DNA from 4 places in the Comamonas sp. Tr-654 genome. Region 4 is predicted to be linked to each of the others. Evidence: riboswitches for the same ligand, from Rfam matches in the RefSeq annotation. Region 4 holds a riboswitch; each other region holds the start of a gene.
The links. A riboswitch is a leader RNA that binds a small molecule or an ion and turns the genes downstream of it on or off. The one in region 4 is predicted to bind cobalamin.

Region 1 (3,963 bases), on a different contig from region 4:
AATCGCCTGACCCAGACATGGGGACATCCGGTCCTCGTTGACAACAAGCCTGGGGCCGATACGGTGATCGCCACCTCCGAAGTGGCCCGGGCAGCACCGGACGGCTACACGATTCTGTCGAACATCTCATTGATTGTGCAGAACACGTTTACCAAAAAGCTGCCTTTCGACACTTTCAAGGAACTCAAGCCCTTGATTGCTGCAACCGAGACTCCCATGTTCTTCGTGGCAAGTCAGACTGGAGATTTCCAGCCAAAGAACTTGGCACAGTTCCTCCAGAGAGCCAAGCAAAAGCCTGGAACGACATCATTTGGTTCTTTCGGCAACGGCTCCACAGGACACCTGTTGCTGCTGGCTCTCAGGCGCAACGCTTCTGTGGACATCACGCACGTGCCTTTCAAAGGCAACAGCGATGTCATCATCCAGCTACTTAACGGACAAGTGTCCTCGTCATTTCTGCCTTACAGTGCAATCGCTGCGCACCTGGGCAGTGGACGGATGCGCATCCTCGCCGCCACAGGGCTGACCAGACCCTCTTTCGCTCCCGAAACTCCCACCTTTGAAGAACTTGGCATCAGCGGCTTCTCTGCTTCGCAGTGGAATGGCTTCTTCATTTCTGCGCGAACACCGCCTGCGATCCAGGCCAAGCTGGTGCGCGACTTCGATGCAGCAATCAAGAGCAAAGATGTGGCCAGCAAGCTCGAATCACTGGGCCTGACCCCGGTAGGCGGCACAAGCGACAATCTGCAGAAAATGCTCACACGAGACACAGAACTGATCCGGACCGCCATCGAAAGCGGCCAGTTCAGAGCCGAGTAATACGCTCTATCTAGTTTGACTTTCACCGGACTCAGTCATGTCCTTAGCGGCTTAGTCCTTGTCCGACGTAAAACCAGACTACGCGCGCATGAGCAGCGTCTTATGCGCAAAAAAATGGACCAGATATGGCCCGCCAGGGTTGGTGACAAATTTCACAAAGTCTGTAGCAAGACCGAGGCAATTCCGTCCAGTCATCCGCATCAGCTCGAGATACATCCATAACGTAGCAAATAAATAAAAGCGCACACCTTCACGGGAAAGGACATCCAGATTTAGCCCGGAGACATGCGACAGCACACTCCCCATGAAACGCCACCAGACTGAGTTATCAGGGGACAACTATGTTCCAGGCAAAGTTTTACCAGCAGTCGTCGCGGGCTCACAAATATAGCCAATACCGAGGGCAACCAGGCGCATCCAGAAGACTCCCGGGCTAGCAAGTAACGTTTTCAACACCGCTCTTCATGATGTCCTCAGAATCGGGGGCTTTCTCAGCCTCTATTTTGTGCACAAATGTCAGCTCAGTTTTGACTGCTGCCACTCAAAAATGGCCGCCACCGACATTTCAGGCGACTGCAGCCTGTTTGGACATCGGATATCGATCACGGGCAGCGCCGCCACAGTGCCTGAACTTGCACCAGCGCCTCGCTGAACGCGATGCCTACCTTGTGCCGTGCCTCGCTGCCCCAAAGGAATCGCCCTGATCTCCAAGACGATGTCTGGATGCGCTGCTATATAATTTTTCGTTGAAACAAGTCTCGGCACGGCCGTGCCGCAGGCTTTTTTCCATGCGACAGGTGCCCGGTGCTTCATCGGGTTAAACGGGAACAAGGTTCAAAGCCTTGGCTGCCCCCGCAACGGTAAGCAGATCAAACCACTTCATGGCTTTTGCGCTTGCAGGAGTCTGTCACTGGTGTTCTACGTGGCCTCTTCGACGAGGTGCGCGGCAACGCCGGGAAGGCGAAGTGACATGCCTCGCGCAATCTGCCAGCCCGGATACCGGCCTGTTGAGCGCTGACCATCCGGACCCAGTTCCGGCAGTCGGCATGTGCAACGAACGTCTGCGGGGAGCAGCGTGACGGCTACAGGCTGCGAGGCCCGCCCTCCGCCCGATCTCGTCACCAGCATGCAGACCGTCTGCCCTGGCTAATGACAATGAGACACCTTGCACAGGCTTTTGCCTCGCGCCTCGGGCCCCCTGGCGTCATGCCCACCCGGGCCACCGCCCGGCTGCAGCCATGACCCAGCCGTTGACACAGATGTTCGTCCAGCAACGCCATCAGCTAAAGCTATGGCTGGTCATGTTGGCGGCAGTGCTGCTGCTGTCTCTGACTCTGGCCATCACCTTGGGTCCGGTACGGATTGCCCCCGGGCAAGCCTGGCAGATCACGGCTTATGAGCTGGGTCAGCGCCTGGGCCTGGACTGGCCTTCAGGCAGCTGGAGCAGCGCCCAGTACCAGATTGTCTGGCGCGTGCGCCTGCCGCGCGTATTGCTGGCAGCCCTGACCGGCGCAGGTCTTGCGCTGGTGGGCGTGGCCATGCAGGCCACGGTGCGCAATCCGCTGGCCGACCCCTATCTGCTGGGCGTTTCATCCGGTGCGTCGGTCGGGGCGGTAAGCGTGCTGGCCTTCGGTGCACTGGCATTCGCTGGCGAGCTGGCCTTGCCGCTGGGCGCTTTCAGCGGTGCGCTGCTGGCCTGTGTGGCCGTGTACTTCCTGGCCCATGCCAATGGACGATTGCAGGCATCGCGACTCCTCCTGGGCGGCGTGGCCATTGCCTACTGCCTGGGCGGCGTCACCAGCCTGATTGTGCTGACGGCAGATCAGCGCGAGCTGGCCAATTCCGTGCTCACCTGGACCCTGGGCAGCCTGGCAGGAACCCGCTGGCAGGAGCTGGGCCTGCCGGCTGCCCTGCTGGCGGCGGGCGTGGCCCTGCTGCTGGCACAGGCCCGCTCACTCAATGCGCTGCTGGCAGGCGAAGAGACCGCCGCCACGCTGGGGGTGGACACCACCCGCACCAGGCGCTGGCTATTCGTTCTGGTCTCGATGGTGACGGGCGTGCTGGTGGCGCTGACGGGTCCGATCGGCTTTGTCGGTCTCATCGTGCCCCATGTCGCCCGCATGCTGGTCGGCTCCGAGCACCGGCGCGTGCTGCCTGTGGCTGCTCTCACAGGTGCCATCTTCCTGATCTGGGTCGATGTGTTCTCGCGCATCAGCTTTGCCCCCGCCGAAGTACCCGTGGGGGTCATCACCTCGCTGCTGGGCGGCCCCTTCTTTGTCTGGATGCTGTGCCGCAAGAGCGTGCGTGAAAAGGGCAATCCGTGAGTTCCGCACCCAGCTCTTCCTGCCTGCTGGAGGCCAGCCGCCTGCATTGGCAGACGGCGGCCGCCTCCATTGTCAAGGACATCAGCCTGCATATCCGGCATGGCGAACTGGTCGGCCTGCTCGGCCCCAACGGCAGCGGCAAGTCCACCCTGCTGCGCATGATCTACCGCATGCTCAGGCCTGCCAGCGGTGCGGTCTGCATAGATGGACAGGACGTCTGGCAGCGCAGCGCTCGCGACAATGCCCGCTCCATGGCGGTACTGACCCAGGAAAACGGCAGCGAGTTCGATCTGCGCGTCTGCGATGTGGTGCTCATGGGTCGCACGCCGCACCAGAGCTCTTTCGCCCGGGACAGCGAGCAGGACTTCCGCATCGTCGCCCAGTCCCTGGCCCAGGTCGGTGCACAGTCGCTGGCGCAGCGCATGTTTTCGACCCTGTCAGGGGGCGAGAAGCAGCGCGTGCTCATGGCCAGGGCACTGGCCCAGCAGACCAGGCTGCTGGTGCTGGACGAGCCCACCAACCACCTGGACGTACGCCACCAATTCGAGCTGATGAACCTGATCCGCAGCCTGGGTCTGACCACGCTGGCCGCGCTGCACGAGCTGCCACTGGCCGCCCACTACTGCGACCGACTGTACCTGCTCAAGGCAGGAGAACTGGTGGCGCAGGGCACACCGGCCCAGGTGCTGACCGCGCAGACCATTGCCGAGGTCTACGGCGTGCATGCCCAGGTACGTCTGAGCGAGCGCAGCGGCAGACCGCTGATCGAGTTCATGCCGGATGAAACGCTCTGAGCCGAAATCGATTGCCCCATCAGGGG
Region 2 (3,963 bases), 1.1 Mb from region 4:
GCTTGAGTGCAGCAAACCAGCGCACTGCGGGATACAGGGCCACGGCCAGCAACGCTGCGATCAACCACAGCCAAAGCAGGCTGCTCAGTCCAAACAACTGTCCCTGGTTGGCCCCCCAGAACGCCACTGCCGCCAGATACATGAACTTGAGCACGTAAAGGTGCAGCACATAAAAGAACATGGGGGCGGCCCCCAAAGTCGCCAGCATTTGCAGCCTAGTGCGGCCTGCGGCGTTCTCGAAGGCGTACAGCAGCAGCAGGCCGATACCGAGCGTCAACATCAGGAACAGCAGTGAAGGCGGATATTTGGTGACGTTGAACCAGGACATCAGTGTCTGCAGCGCACTCGCACCGGCCAGCCAGGGCGCATCGCCATAAACATTGAGCGTGCGCAGCAGCGCAAAACCCAACAGGCAGGCAATGCCTGCCCTCAGCAGATAGCGGCTGCGCTGCACCGAGTCACAGCCTTTGCCAAACCACGGGCCGATACCGTAGCCCAGAGCAATCACGCCGATCCAGGGAAGCAGAGGATAGGACGTGCGCAGTTGCACTCCCGCCAGCTCCAGCCAGCCACGGTCATGCAGGATCGCCCAGGGTATATGCATCACGTGGCCCGCAGGAAAATGCAGACCATCGAGCAGGTTGTGCCCGACAACCAGCACCAGTCCCAGCAGCAGCAAGGCCCTCCGCGGCAGCCAAACCAGCACCGACAGGGCCAGCATGGAGAGACCGATCGCCCAGATCACCTGCAGAAAGATCTTGGCGGGAGGAAATTGGAAGGTCCAGGCAAAGTTGACGACCGTCACCTCCAGCAGCACCAAGAACAGGCCGCGCCGCCACAGAAAGCCGGATGCGGTGCGCGCCTGAGTAGCCTCGGCATGCCGGCTGACATACAGGTACGCCCCCAGGCCCGTCAAAAACACGAATACCGGCGCACACAAATGGGCCAGCATGCGCGGGAAAAACAGGCCAGGCGGAGTGTCCGCCACGACCATGGGGTCGGGAACCTGCAGATGCAGATAAAAGGTTTCACGAACATGGTCGAGCAACATGAACAGCATGACGAGACCACGCAGCGCATCGATCGATTGCAGACGCCCAGCACTTGCTGGTGGAGAAGACAGAGAAGACAAGTTGTTTGCTTTATTGATATCGAATTATCAATATCATAACAACTCATACCCGGTGTCTGACACAGACATGCTCGATTTCACGTCCGCGTCCAGTGCGCACGCCAAGGACCCGGTCGACAGCCCGAGCCTTGGACATCCCTTTCAAGCTTCACATGAGACGCTGCATATGAATGGTCTGCCACAGTGGATCGTCTTCGCGCTCGATCACCGCAAAGCCCTGTCTTTGCCAGAACTCAAGAGCTCCTGGCAGGAATGGATGGGTGTGCAGATATAGCACTTGCACCTGCTGGGCCAGAGCATGGCGCATCAGCACATCCAGCATCGCCTGCCCCAGACCTGAGCGTCGGAATTGCGGAGCGACAAACAGGCGCACGACCTCGACCACCTTCAGCGGTCCGAAATCCAGTTGCGCAAATCTGCCGTCATAGTCCCGGCAGGCCATCGTGGCCTGCACTCTTTGGTCAGCATCGAGAGCCGCCAGCATGCAGCCGCTACCCGCTAGATAGGTCTCTTCAAAATGGCGAAGATCCTCGGGAATTTCCAGTGAAGCGATGCGCCCGCCGAACATGGAAACACGTGCGCTTTGCACAAAACTGTGAACCTGATGCAATTCACGAACGCGCTGGATGAAAATGTCTTGCAAGCGGGGCATGGAGAGGCAATCCGGGCTCATTCGTCGTCTTGGCTTGGGACTGTTGCTACAAAATCAGCTACATTACCGCAACTTTGGTTTCGCAAGAACATGCGTGCGCAGCGGCGAATGCATGAGGGAATCCAGGGGTCAGGCACCTTCGGGGCCGGCCCGTGAAATGGAACTGCCCCCGCAACTGTAGGCAATGAGCCAGCCATCACACAGCCACTGAACATCTGTTTGGGAAGGCGATGAGCCAGCGATGATTTGCCAGTCAGGAGACCTGCCAGAGCACCAACCATTCATTGCCGGCGGGGTGTCCGGGAAGTGAGCATTTCATCGCTCCGGTAACCTGCTGCCACTCAAGGCAAAGTTCAGGCGCGTGTCCTGCTATGTCTTCCAAGGTGCTTTTCGCCACTTCTGGAAAGATATTCCGATGCTGCTTCGAAGCCTTGCCAGCACTGCCCTGCTCGCTACCGCATTTTCCGCTCATGCAACCGACTTTCCCGTGCAGCTGCAAAACTGCGGCTACACCCTCACTCTCGACAAGGCGCCCACCTCGGTGGTCACCATAGGTCAGGCCGGCACCGAAATGCTTTATGCACTTGGCCTGGGCGACAAGGTCGTCGGGACAGCGCTCTGGTTCAACCCGGTACAGCCCCGCTTCAAGGCCGTCAACGACAAGGTGCCACGCCTGTCCGACAACATTCCCAGCTTCGAGTCGGTCCTCGGCAAGCGCCCCGCCTTGGTGGTTTCGCAGTTTGAATGGATGGTGGGCAAGGATGGCGTGGTGGGCACGCGCGAGCAATTCCATGATCTGCGCATCGCCACCTATGCCATGCCTGCCGACTGCGAAGGCAAGAACAATCTCATGGGCTCCGACGGCACGCGTACTGCCAGCTACGACGTGAAAGCGCTGTACAAAGGCATTCGCCAGCTGGCCCAGGCTTTTGATGTCGAGGCACGCGGCGAAAGCCTGGTCAAAGAGCTGAGCGATCGCCAGACCCAGGCCGTGGCCAAGGTCAAGTCCTCCGGGCTCCAGAACCTGTCTGCCGCACTGTGGTTCTCCAGCGCAGACCTGGCCGCCGACCCCTATATGGCCGGCAAGAATGGCGTGGCCGGCTACATGATGCAAGCTCTGGGCTTGCGCAACGTCATCACATCCGCAGAGGAATGGCCCACCGTGGGCTGGGAGACGATTGCCAAGGCCAATCCCTCGATTTTGATCATTGCGCGCATGGATCGCCGCCGCTTCCCTGCAGACGACTACCAGAAAAAGCTGGACTTCCTCAAGAAGGATCCCGTCACCCAGCACATGGATGCCGTCAAGAACGGCCGCATCGTGATCGTTGACGCCGATGCCCTGCAAGGCTCCATCCGCCAGGTGGACGGCATGGAGCAGATTGCCAATGCGGTGCTGAAGATCGAAGGCCTCTCCAAATAAGCCAGGCATCAACGAAGTCCGCATGCCGGCGCACCTTGCCCCGGCCGCTGAGCCATGAATACCTACACGCAGAGCCTTTCCAGACCGCATCTACCGACCGGCCGGTTGCTGCGCGCCGCCGTGCTTGGGGCCGCAGCAGCGGCCTTGCTGCTGCTGACCGTCGTGTCCGGCATAGCGATTGGCGAGACCGATATCTCCGCGCGCATCGTGTACCAGGTGCTCGCAAATCAAATGCTGGGAACCAGCTACGTCATAGACCCCATCAATGCGGGCATTGTCTGGAATTACCGCCTGAGCAGAGCCCTGGTCGCCGCCAGCTGCGGGGCCGGGCTGGCCGTCTCCGGCGTGGTTCTGCAGTCCCTGCTGCGCAACGCCTTGGCCGAGCCCTACCTGCTGGGCATTTCAGCAGGTGCTTCCACGGGGGCCGTGCTGGTTTCGGTCGCCGGCCTGGGTGCGGGCTTGGTATCGATGAGCACCGGGGCTTTCCTCGGAGCGGTTTGCGCATTTGCCCTGGTGGCCTTGCTAGCCCATGCCGCTGGCAATGGCGGCCTGCGTAACGGCGGGCAAATCGTGCTGGCCGGCATTGCGGGCTCGCAGCTGTTCAATGCGCTGACATCGTTAATCATCACCAAGTCCGGCAGTGCCGAGCAGGCGCGCGGCATCATGTTCTGGCTGCTCGGCAATCTGAGCGGCGTGCGCTGGCCCGATACGGTTTTGACGGCAACGGTGGCCATGGCAGGAGTGCTGGTGTGTCTG
Region 3 (3,963 bases), on a different contig from region 4:
CGCCCGAACCTGTTTCATGCATTGCGGTGACTGTCATGGCCGCTTACCTGGCTTCCCACTTCACCCCGATATAGCCGCTGCGGCCTTCGGTGGCATAGGTTCGGGCCAGCTCATAGCGCCTGTCAGCCAGATTGTTGATGCGCGCCACCAGGCTCCATTCAGGTGTCAGCTGCTTTTGTGCACTCAGATTCCAGAGCGTGTAGCCGCCCAGCACGGTCTTGTTGGCAGCATCGTCAAAGCGCTTTCCGGCAGCCTGCATTTCGGCGCCCAGCCTCCAGCCGGCCAGCGTGGTGTCGGCAGACAGATTGGCGTAGCGCTTGGAGCGGCGCGCCAGTTGCAGATCCTTATCGGTATCGCGCGGATCCTGGAAGTCCACCGAACCTTGCAGGTTCACCATGCCCAAGCGGGTGGTGGCGGCCAGGGTGATGCCTTCGTAATGGGCCTTGGCCACGTTGGCATAGCAGCCGCCGTATTGGCCGGTATTGCCCGCACAGGAGCCTGTCCCACCCACATAGTTGATGAGATTGGAGACATTGTTGCGATAAAGCGTGGCCGAGAAGCTGTCGCTGCCCTTGCCCCATTTCAGGCCCAGCTCCACATTGCGGCCTTTTTCGGGCGACAGGCTGGCATCGCCATATTGGCTGAAGCGCTGATAGAGCGTAGGTGCGCGAAAGGCAGTGCCGGCCGATGCGGTTGCGCGCCAGTTGGGCATGAACTCATAGCCATACGCAGCACTGCCCGTGGTGTGGCCGCCGAACTCGCTGTCGCGGTCATGGCGGGCGTTGAGCTGCAGCGTGTGCTTGCCCGCATGCAGGCCATAACCCAGCGCCAGTGCGTTCTGGGAGCGATTGCGGCTGCCAATATCCAGGCCGTTGTTGACCAGCTTGTCTTCACGGCGTTCCAGCGCGGCCGTCACGGTCTGCGCTCCCAGCCGCCACTCGTTCTGGAACAGATAGCTGTGCAAACGTGTGTCGGTTTCATAGACACTGGGCTTGGTCTGGTAGAAATCGCGTGACTGCGTGTACTGAAGGCGCGTGCTGTAGACGTCGCTCCACTTGGCCAGCCAGTTCAGGCCTACCGCATTCATCTTGTAGATGCTGCGGTCGTCGGCCATGGGGCTGGTCTTGGAGACGGTGGCGTCATAACCCGCATTCATGTAGCTGGTCAGAGCCGTGGCCTCAACACGTTGATTGCTGTTGATCTGGTAGCCGACACGGCCGTTGAAGGCGTTGCTGCGATAGCCATCGGCATCGGGATTGAAGCCTGCAGAGGTCTTGGCATTGAAGCCGTTGCTGCTGGCATGTGAAACACCCAGGCTGTAGTCCCAGCCGCTGGCACCGCCGCTGACGCCGGCCTGAGCCTTCACCGTGCCACGACTGCCCCAGCCCAGGCCCACATAGGGCTTGGCTTTGCCCTCGCCCTTTTTGGTGAAGATCTGCACCACGCCGCCGATGGCGTCCGAGCCATAAACAGCCGCCGCCGGGCCTCGCAACACTTCAATACGGTCGATCGCTTCCAGCGGAATATCCTGCCAGGAGGCACCGCCCGTGGACTGCGAGTCCACGCGCACGCCATCGATATAGACAGCAGTGAAACGCGTGTCGGCACCGCGCAGATAAACGCTGGTGGTCGAGCCGGCGCCGCCGTTGCGCACCATCTGCACACCCGGCAGACGCGAGAGCACATCGGCCACACCCACGGCCCCCGCAGTTTCAATCGTTTCACGGCCCACCACCGACATATCGGCCACCAGATCCGACAAAGGCTGCTCGATGCGATTGGCGGTGACCACGGTTTCTTTCATCTGCACCGCATCGGCCTGCGCAGCTGACTGAGCCTGTGCGGCAAACGCCATGGCCAACGCAGATGCCAGGAAGGTGGGACGAAGAACAAAAGAGGCGCGTGCGCGCGAAGCCACCCGCGCCAGGCGCAGGGACGAAGATTGCGGACTCATGGAAAGCACACTTGAATACGCCCATGCCAGCCTACCCGCCGACATTGAGCAAACATACCTGCACACAATGCAGGCAACCCATGTTGGCCGGTATCCGGGCTAGGCGAATCATCCTCTTGCCGGCCTTCCCAGCGCGCAGCGCCAGTGGCCATGGGGAAAAAGGCGGAATGCCGCAGCATTCCATTCGCCGACCGTTGCGGGGGCAGCGCAGGTTCGGAGAGCCAGTGCATCTGGCCAGCCCCTCCCTGCTTCCCGTTGAACTGAGACCACAGAAAAGCAGCCTCGAGCACCAACAGGCGCCCATTGTAATGAGCGCTACGCGGCGCAAATCCTTCATTCGAAGTAGCCTTGCGCGGTTCAGGTGACGATTTTTTACCTTAAACCTGCGTTTGAGGCACACAGAACTTGCGCAGCACGCTACGATTTTGAGAGAACTATTGCAGTTTCCCGACTACGACAGTCAAGCAGGCCGTGCTCTGGCGCAAACTGCGAATTTGCCTGCACATTTATACTCACCCACGGACTGCAAGACCTACAATGGCAGAGTCTATGACCACCCAGCCCTCTCTTGATCTCATTGCCGAGCGCGTAGAGCGTCTGCTGGTGCGCCACGAGGAACTGCAGCGCACCAACACCCTGCTCACCGATCAGGTCATCGCTCTGACGCAAGAGCGCGATTTGCTGCGTCTGCGCCTGCAGGCAGCACGTGCGCGCGTCGATGCATTGATCGAACGCCTGCCCGCCAACCAGGGAGAGTGACAGCCGTCACCCCCATCACCAGACCCGCCACTGACGCCCATGAAGCAGATCGATGTGCAAATCATGCAGCAAAGCTACGTGCTGACCTGCCCCGATGGTCAAGAAGAACGTGTGCAGGAAGCCGTTCGCCGCGTGGACGAGGCGATGACCCGCATCCGCGACAGCGGCAAGGTTCGCTCACGCGAGCGGGTGGCAGTGCTGGCAGCCCTCAACATGGCTTTCGATGTGCTCGACCGCGATGCGCAGCAAGCCCACATGGCCAACGCCCAGGCTGAAATGCAGGCACTCGCTCAGGAGCAAAGCGCGGCCTCCGAAGTCAGTGCCGCCGCCCAGGCCGAATTGCAGCGTCAGCAGGAGCTGGCAGAGCAACTGGTGCTTAGGCTCGATCAGGCTCTGGATGCTGACGCCAGGCTGCTTTGATCAGTTAACCTCGGCGACAAAGCAGTCATGAGCTGCCCACGGCTGCCAATACCCGCTAGAATAAAACCGTCTGCAAATCTGCCGGTTTTTATATTTCCTTGAACCAATGCTCAACGAGCATGGGCTTGATAAATCACCTATTGAGCGTGATCGTCTCGCGTCAGATGAACCCAACGATAGGTTGCTCTTGCCCACCTGAACCCCCGGTTCAGGATGACGAGCCGGTGGCATTTGCAGACACCTTTACCGACAAGCTGTTGATGTAGTTGGCCTACAGCCATGAACGTGGCCTAGAAAATCAGACATAGTCACGTCAGGCATCAACAACTTGCAATCTGGATTGATGATTGGCCCGCATTGCGGGCCTTTTTCTTGCCCTATAGCCTGATGCCATTCCGGCAGCAGACCTTGGTTTGCGCTGACTGCACCAGGCTCCAGGTGCCACTCCCTGAAATCGATGCCCCGACAAAGCCCGGCTCGACGCACCTGCACCCGCAACATGCCCAAGCGACTTCAGACACGCAAGCCACCTCAGCTCTCAGCCGTTTGCGCAGGCACCCGCCATTCCTGGAAGTACCCGGAAGTCAGTTATGCGCATCGGTGAGCTCGCGGCACTCACAGGCTGCACACCCAAGGCTCTCCGACTCTACGAGGCCCACGGTTTGCTCGGCACGGTGACACGCAGGGGCAGCTACCGCAGCTATGGCCCTGAGGATGTGCAACGCGTGCAATGGATTCGCCAGGCGTTGGCACTGGGATTTCGCCTGGCTGCGCTTCAGCCACTACGCGCCATCGACACCGCCGCGGGCGCTGCAGCCGTCCTGGCACTG
Region 4 (3,963 bases):
CCACTGTGGCGTGGCCAGCCAAGTCAGGCCGAGTCGCGGGGATGTGGCATTAGGCTGCTGGTACGTCGTCGGTGCTCCGTCCACCGCGCGTTCAGTGATAGCGCCGCGGTAGCGGTCATGTCGCACGCCAGCCAACAGCTTCCACTGCGGAGTCAGGCTGATTTGGTCTTGCACGTAGATCGCCATGGTGCGGTCGCTGACATCACGATTGATGGCGCTGACGTTGAGCGGAGCCGACGGTTGGTTGCCATAGACCGGGTTGTAAATGTCGATCCCGTAGCCATAACGTGTACCACCCGCATGGGTCATCATGGTCTGATCTAGCGTAAAGCGGTTGAACTCGACGCCCGTCAGCAGCGTGTGCTCAAGCGAGCCTGTCTTGAAGCGACCCGTGAGATCCAGCTGCAGTGAGGTGTCTTGCGAGCCGAAATCGCGCGACACCTGACGACGGCAGGCCCAGCCCATGGTCTCCACCGATGAGCCGCAAGCACCGCCAGGAAACGGGAAGGCCTCCGATTCCAGTCCTTTCATCGTGTTGCGCTTGTATTGCAGGCCGGCACGCAGACTCCAATCTGCAGACAATGCATGGTCCAGCAAGAACTGGTGGGTCTGGTTCTGCATGGTGATGTCCCCGTCACTGGGCTCTCCAAAGAACCGCGAGATGGGCACCGCGCCGACCTGGCGATTCACCGTCAGCACGCCCCGATCCAGCGGCGCACGCTGCCGCAGAAATTCGCCGTCGTAGCGCAACTGCGTATCTGGGGTGAGCCTCCAGGTGAACGCTGGGGCAATCATCTCCCGGCGTATCCGCACGAAATTTCGGAAGCTGTCTTGCTCCTCCTTGACTACGTTGAGCCGGTACGCCATGGTGGCGGGCTCGCTAGCGTTGCCGTTGAGCGGTCCCGTCGTGTCCAACGCCATGCGTGTGGAACCATACGTACCGTAATAGGTCTCCAGCGAGTGGGCAGCCTTCCACAAGGGCTGCTTGGTCACCAGGTTCATGGTCCCACCGGGCTCGCTGTTGCCATACAGGGCGCCCATGGTGCCCTTCAGAAATTCGAAACGCTCCACGTTGGCGGTGTCGCGCGGTGCGTTGAAGCCTCGGTTACTCTGCATGCCGTTGCGCAGCAGGCTCATGCCCATGTCCTCATGGCCCACGAAGCCGCGCATGGCCACGTTGTCCCACATGCCACCAAAGTTGTTCTGGCGCGAGACTCCGGCCACGTAATCAAGAACATCATCGAGCCTTTGTGCGCCCAAGTCGTCCACTAGTTGACGGGTGACCACGCGCACAGCCTGGGGCACTTCTTGCAATGGCGTGTCGGTCTTGGTGGCGCCCTCGCTGTCCTGCGCGTGGTATTGGCCAGATTGCTGCCGCCCAACCACTTCGACCGTATCCAGGGTTGGTAACGCCCCCTCTGACTGCGCTATCGCCTTTGTGCTGGGCAAGCAGGCGGCCAGGCAGGCAAGGGCCACGATGGAATGTGATGTGCGCACCGATAGGCGCTTGGCGGTGATGGAGGTCATGCAGGAGTGCAAGAGGGATTGGAAAAGGTGCGACCAGTTGTGGCGCCTTTTGTCACTGTCGCTCGGCATGGGGCGTTGGAGCGTACTGGTGCTACTGCTGATGCAGTGCGCGATCTGCGGCCGCTATGCAGCGGGATGGCGAGCAGGCCTTGGGACAACATGAGGTGTGGCGCGTTCTGGAAACTGCCGGAAAAGTGGGCCGCAGCGAGCAGCAGTCCACGCAACGGCATCCCCGGCCTGTAGCGCATGGCGGGGTATCAGAAGCTGGCTGGCTGTTCACGTTCCGGGCACCCCGCCGGCAATGAAGATGGATGCTAGGCAGGTCTCCTGACTGGCATGTCTTCGCTGGCTCTACACCTTCCCGAACCGAAGTTCAGTGGCCTTTTGAAAGCTCGCTCAATGCCTACAGTTGCGGGGGCAGTTCCATTTCGATGCCGGGTGCACGGGTAGCACAGCCAGCTGGATTCCCTGATGCAGCGGTTCTTGCCACTGCACCTCCTCTCGGAGCCAAAGCGCAGTTAATGTAACCGATGAGCAATCGAGGTGATACAAGGCTCTTCCCTTTTGCGCCGTTGTTTTGTGCTCACCGGGATAACGGAGAAGCCTATGGGGACGGATTCAGCCCAAGCGTGCATCCAAATGGATCGAGCGGCATTGCGGCGTGAGCGCCGAGAACTTTCGAAATCGGACCTCGATGAGCTAAGCGTCCCGCTCACCTAGAGCTTCGATTACCGATCCTGCACCAAAGTACGCAACAGCTGCAAGAATAGTTGCTCTTTTTCTTAACTTCCTGATGAAGTGAAACTCCAAGTCTGCGCAGGGACTCAACTTATGTTGAGTTACCGTTCCTGCCCGCTTTACACATCCACAGTGCAGCCCATATCGGGTCCTTATTTCAACCGACCTTAGCTGGAGCGGATTGCCCACCTTTCGTGGTCGCACCACTTGCCGTCGATGCAAAGATAGCCAGGAGAGAAACCTTCTTTCAAAAAGCCCACGCGTCGCACCAAGGCTATGGATGCATGATTCATCGGTTGAATATTGGCCTCCAGCCTGTGCAGTCCGAGCTCTTCAAATGCATAGGAAACCGTGGCATGCAACGCACTTGTCATCAATCCGCGTCGCTGGAATTTCGACATCCCATAGTAGCTAAGGTACGCACTTTGAAATACTCCGCCTACTATTTCATTGATGTTGACAATGCCAACAACTTCCTTTGAGGTGTATTCCCGAACCACAAGGCCTACATTAGCCCCCGTCAAGCTACGCGAATACCAACTATCAAAGCCAGTTTGTTCGGTGAACGGCGCGACCCATGGGTGATGATATTGGTGGCTTTCTCGGTTGGCTGCTATCAGTTCGTTTGCATCAACACGGCTTACTCGGCAGAGTTCTATGGATTCCATAGGCGGCATCGTATTGAATAAAAATTCAGATTGCCTGGATCGCGCTGAAATCGCGAATTTGACTGCAAATGGTTGCTTCTGCTGGAACTGCTACTGTTGCTGAACGACCCATTGCGGTCGCTCGCGTCTCTGTTCCCAATGTCTGCCGCCGACATAAGCGGTCGTTCCCTGACGCCAGATCCTGTGCGTCACACGCGACAAGGCTGAGTCCCCCGCCAGCGGTCGTTCGCGTCGACCAACAAACGACCCAACACTGACCTTCGTCAGAGGAACTGAAGGCTAAACACCATTGAGTTTGCGGCCGCATGAGTGAGGTATGTGCAAAGGATAGGTCGCCCATTCCTTTTCGTCTCTATGACGAAGATGGCAGAAAGCACTATGGCTCCAAGCAAGATAGTGACGGCAAAACGGCCTGTGTAGCCATGCGATACAGTGAATACGATCACTGATGCCAGTCCAGCAATCCACCATGGTGATCTAAATAACCGGCGGACCATCTGAATTGGCAGCCATTGCCCTGCAAGGGTCTCAATGAATGGCATCACCACAACCCCGCCAATCAACTGAATGCCAAGAGAATACTTGGCCATTGAATTTGCAGCAGACGGCACTGGCCCTATGGCCCAAACCGTAAAAAGGACCCAGAGCATCTGCCCGAAAAACATGATGCCCGCCCCGCCAAGAATCAGCATCCATCGCGGAGCATTTAACAGGCGAATCGGTATTTCGTGACTCATCTACCAGTTAGTTGAGTAGCAATAAAGCAGTTGTAGCACATGAGTTTCCTTAACCGACAGACTGCTTCTGGCCGAAGCCGGGCCTAGCTACTTGTGAGCGCAGCACCGCAAAGCTGACCGTCGGGGCTGCTCCTTGAGCGTCCGGTTCAGGACAGGCAGTCAACGGGTGCGGGGCGTCATCAGTCGGCCAGAAGCGGAAGCTCATGCGAAGGAGAGCTACCATGACGCAAAGGGAGAGTGCCATGCTCATCAATTTGCTGGATGCCCAACCACTTGGGCATTGGGACATAAGT

Region 1: linked by a shared signal. The riboswitch ahead of F3J24_RS20320 (iron ABC transporter permease) and the one ahead of F3J24_RS00015 (TonB-dependent siderophore receptor) in region 4 are both predicted to bind cobalamin.
Region 2: linked by a shared signal. The riboswitch ahead of F3J24_RS04880 (ABC transporter substrate-binding protein) and the one ahead of F3J24_RS00015 (TonB-dependent siderophore receptor) in region 4 are both predicted to bind cobalamin.
Region 3: linked by a shared signal. The riboswitch ahead of F3J24_RS20655 (TonB-dependent receptor domain-containing protein) and the one ahead of F3J24_RS00015 (TonB-dependent siderophore receptor) in region 4 are both predicted to bind cobalamin.

What each region holds. Positions count from the first base shown of each region.
Region 1 covers NZ_VWWQ01000007.1:95,387-99,349, forward strand. The annotation lists gene F3J24_RS20315 (tripartite tricarboxylate transporter substrate binding protein) at 1-819, shown strand, start outside; cobalamin riboswitch at 1,598-1,842, shown strand; gene F3J24_RS20320 (iron ABC transporter permease) at 2,079-3,143, shown strand; gene F3J24_RS20325 (ABC transporter ATP-binding protein) at 3,140-3,937, shown strand.
Region 2 covers NZ_VWWQ01000001.1:1,063,687-1,067,649, forward strand. The annotation lists gene F3J24_RS04870 (DUF1624 domain-containing protein) at 1-1,132, opposite strand, end outside; gene F3J24_RS04875 (GNAT family N-acetyltransferase) at 1,281-1,784, opposite strand; cobalamin riboswitch at 1,843-2,069, shown strand; gene F3J24_RS04880 (ABC transporter substrate-binding protein) at 2,200-3,207, shown strand; gene F3J24_RS04885 (iron ABC transporter permease) at 3,262-3,963, shown strand, end outside.
Region 3 covers NZ_VWWQ01000007.1:175,798-179,760, forward strand. The annotation lists gene F3J24_RS20650 (cobyrinate a,c-diamide synthase) at 1-37, opposite strand, end outside; gene F3J24_RS20655 (TonB-dependent receptor domain-containing protein) at 44-1,954, opposite strand; cobalamin riboswitch at 2,022-2,263, opposite strand; gene F3J24_RS20660 (hypothetical protein) at 2,504-2,713, shown strand; gene F3J24_RS20665 (cell division protein ZapA) at 2,753-3,133, shown strand; gene F3J24_RS20670 (MerR family transcriptional regulator) at 3,724-3,963, shown strand, end outside.
Region 4 covers NZ_VWWQ01000001.1:19-3,981, reverse strand. The annotation lists gene F3J24_RS00015 (TonB-dependent siderophore receptor) at 1-1,527, opposite strand, end outside; cobalamin riboswitch at 1,827-2,041, opposite strand; gene F3J24_RS00010 (GNAT family N-acetyltransferase) at 2,433-2,933, opposite strand; gene F3J24_RS00005 (type II CAAX prenyl endopeptidase Rce1 family protein) at 3,197-3,670, opposite strand.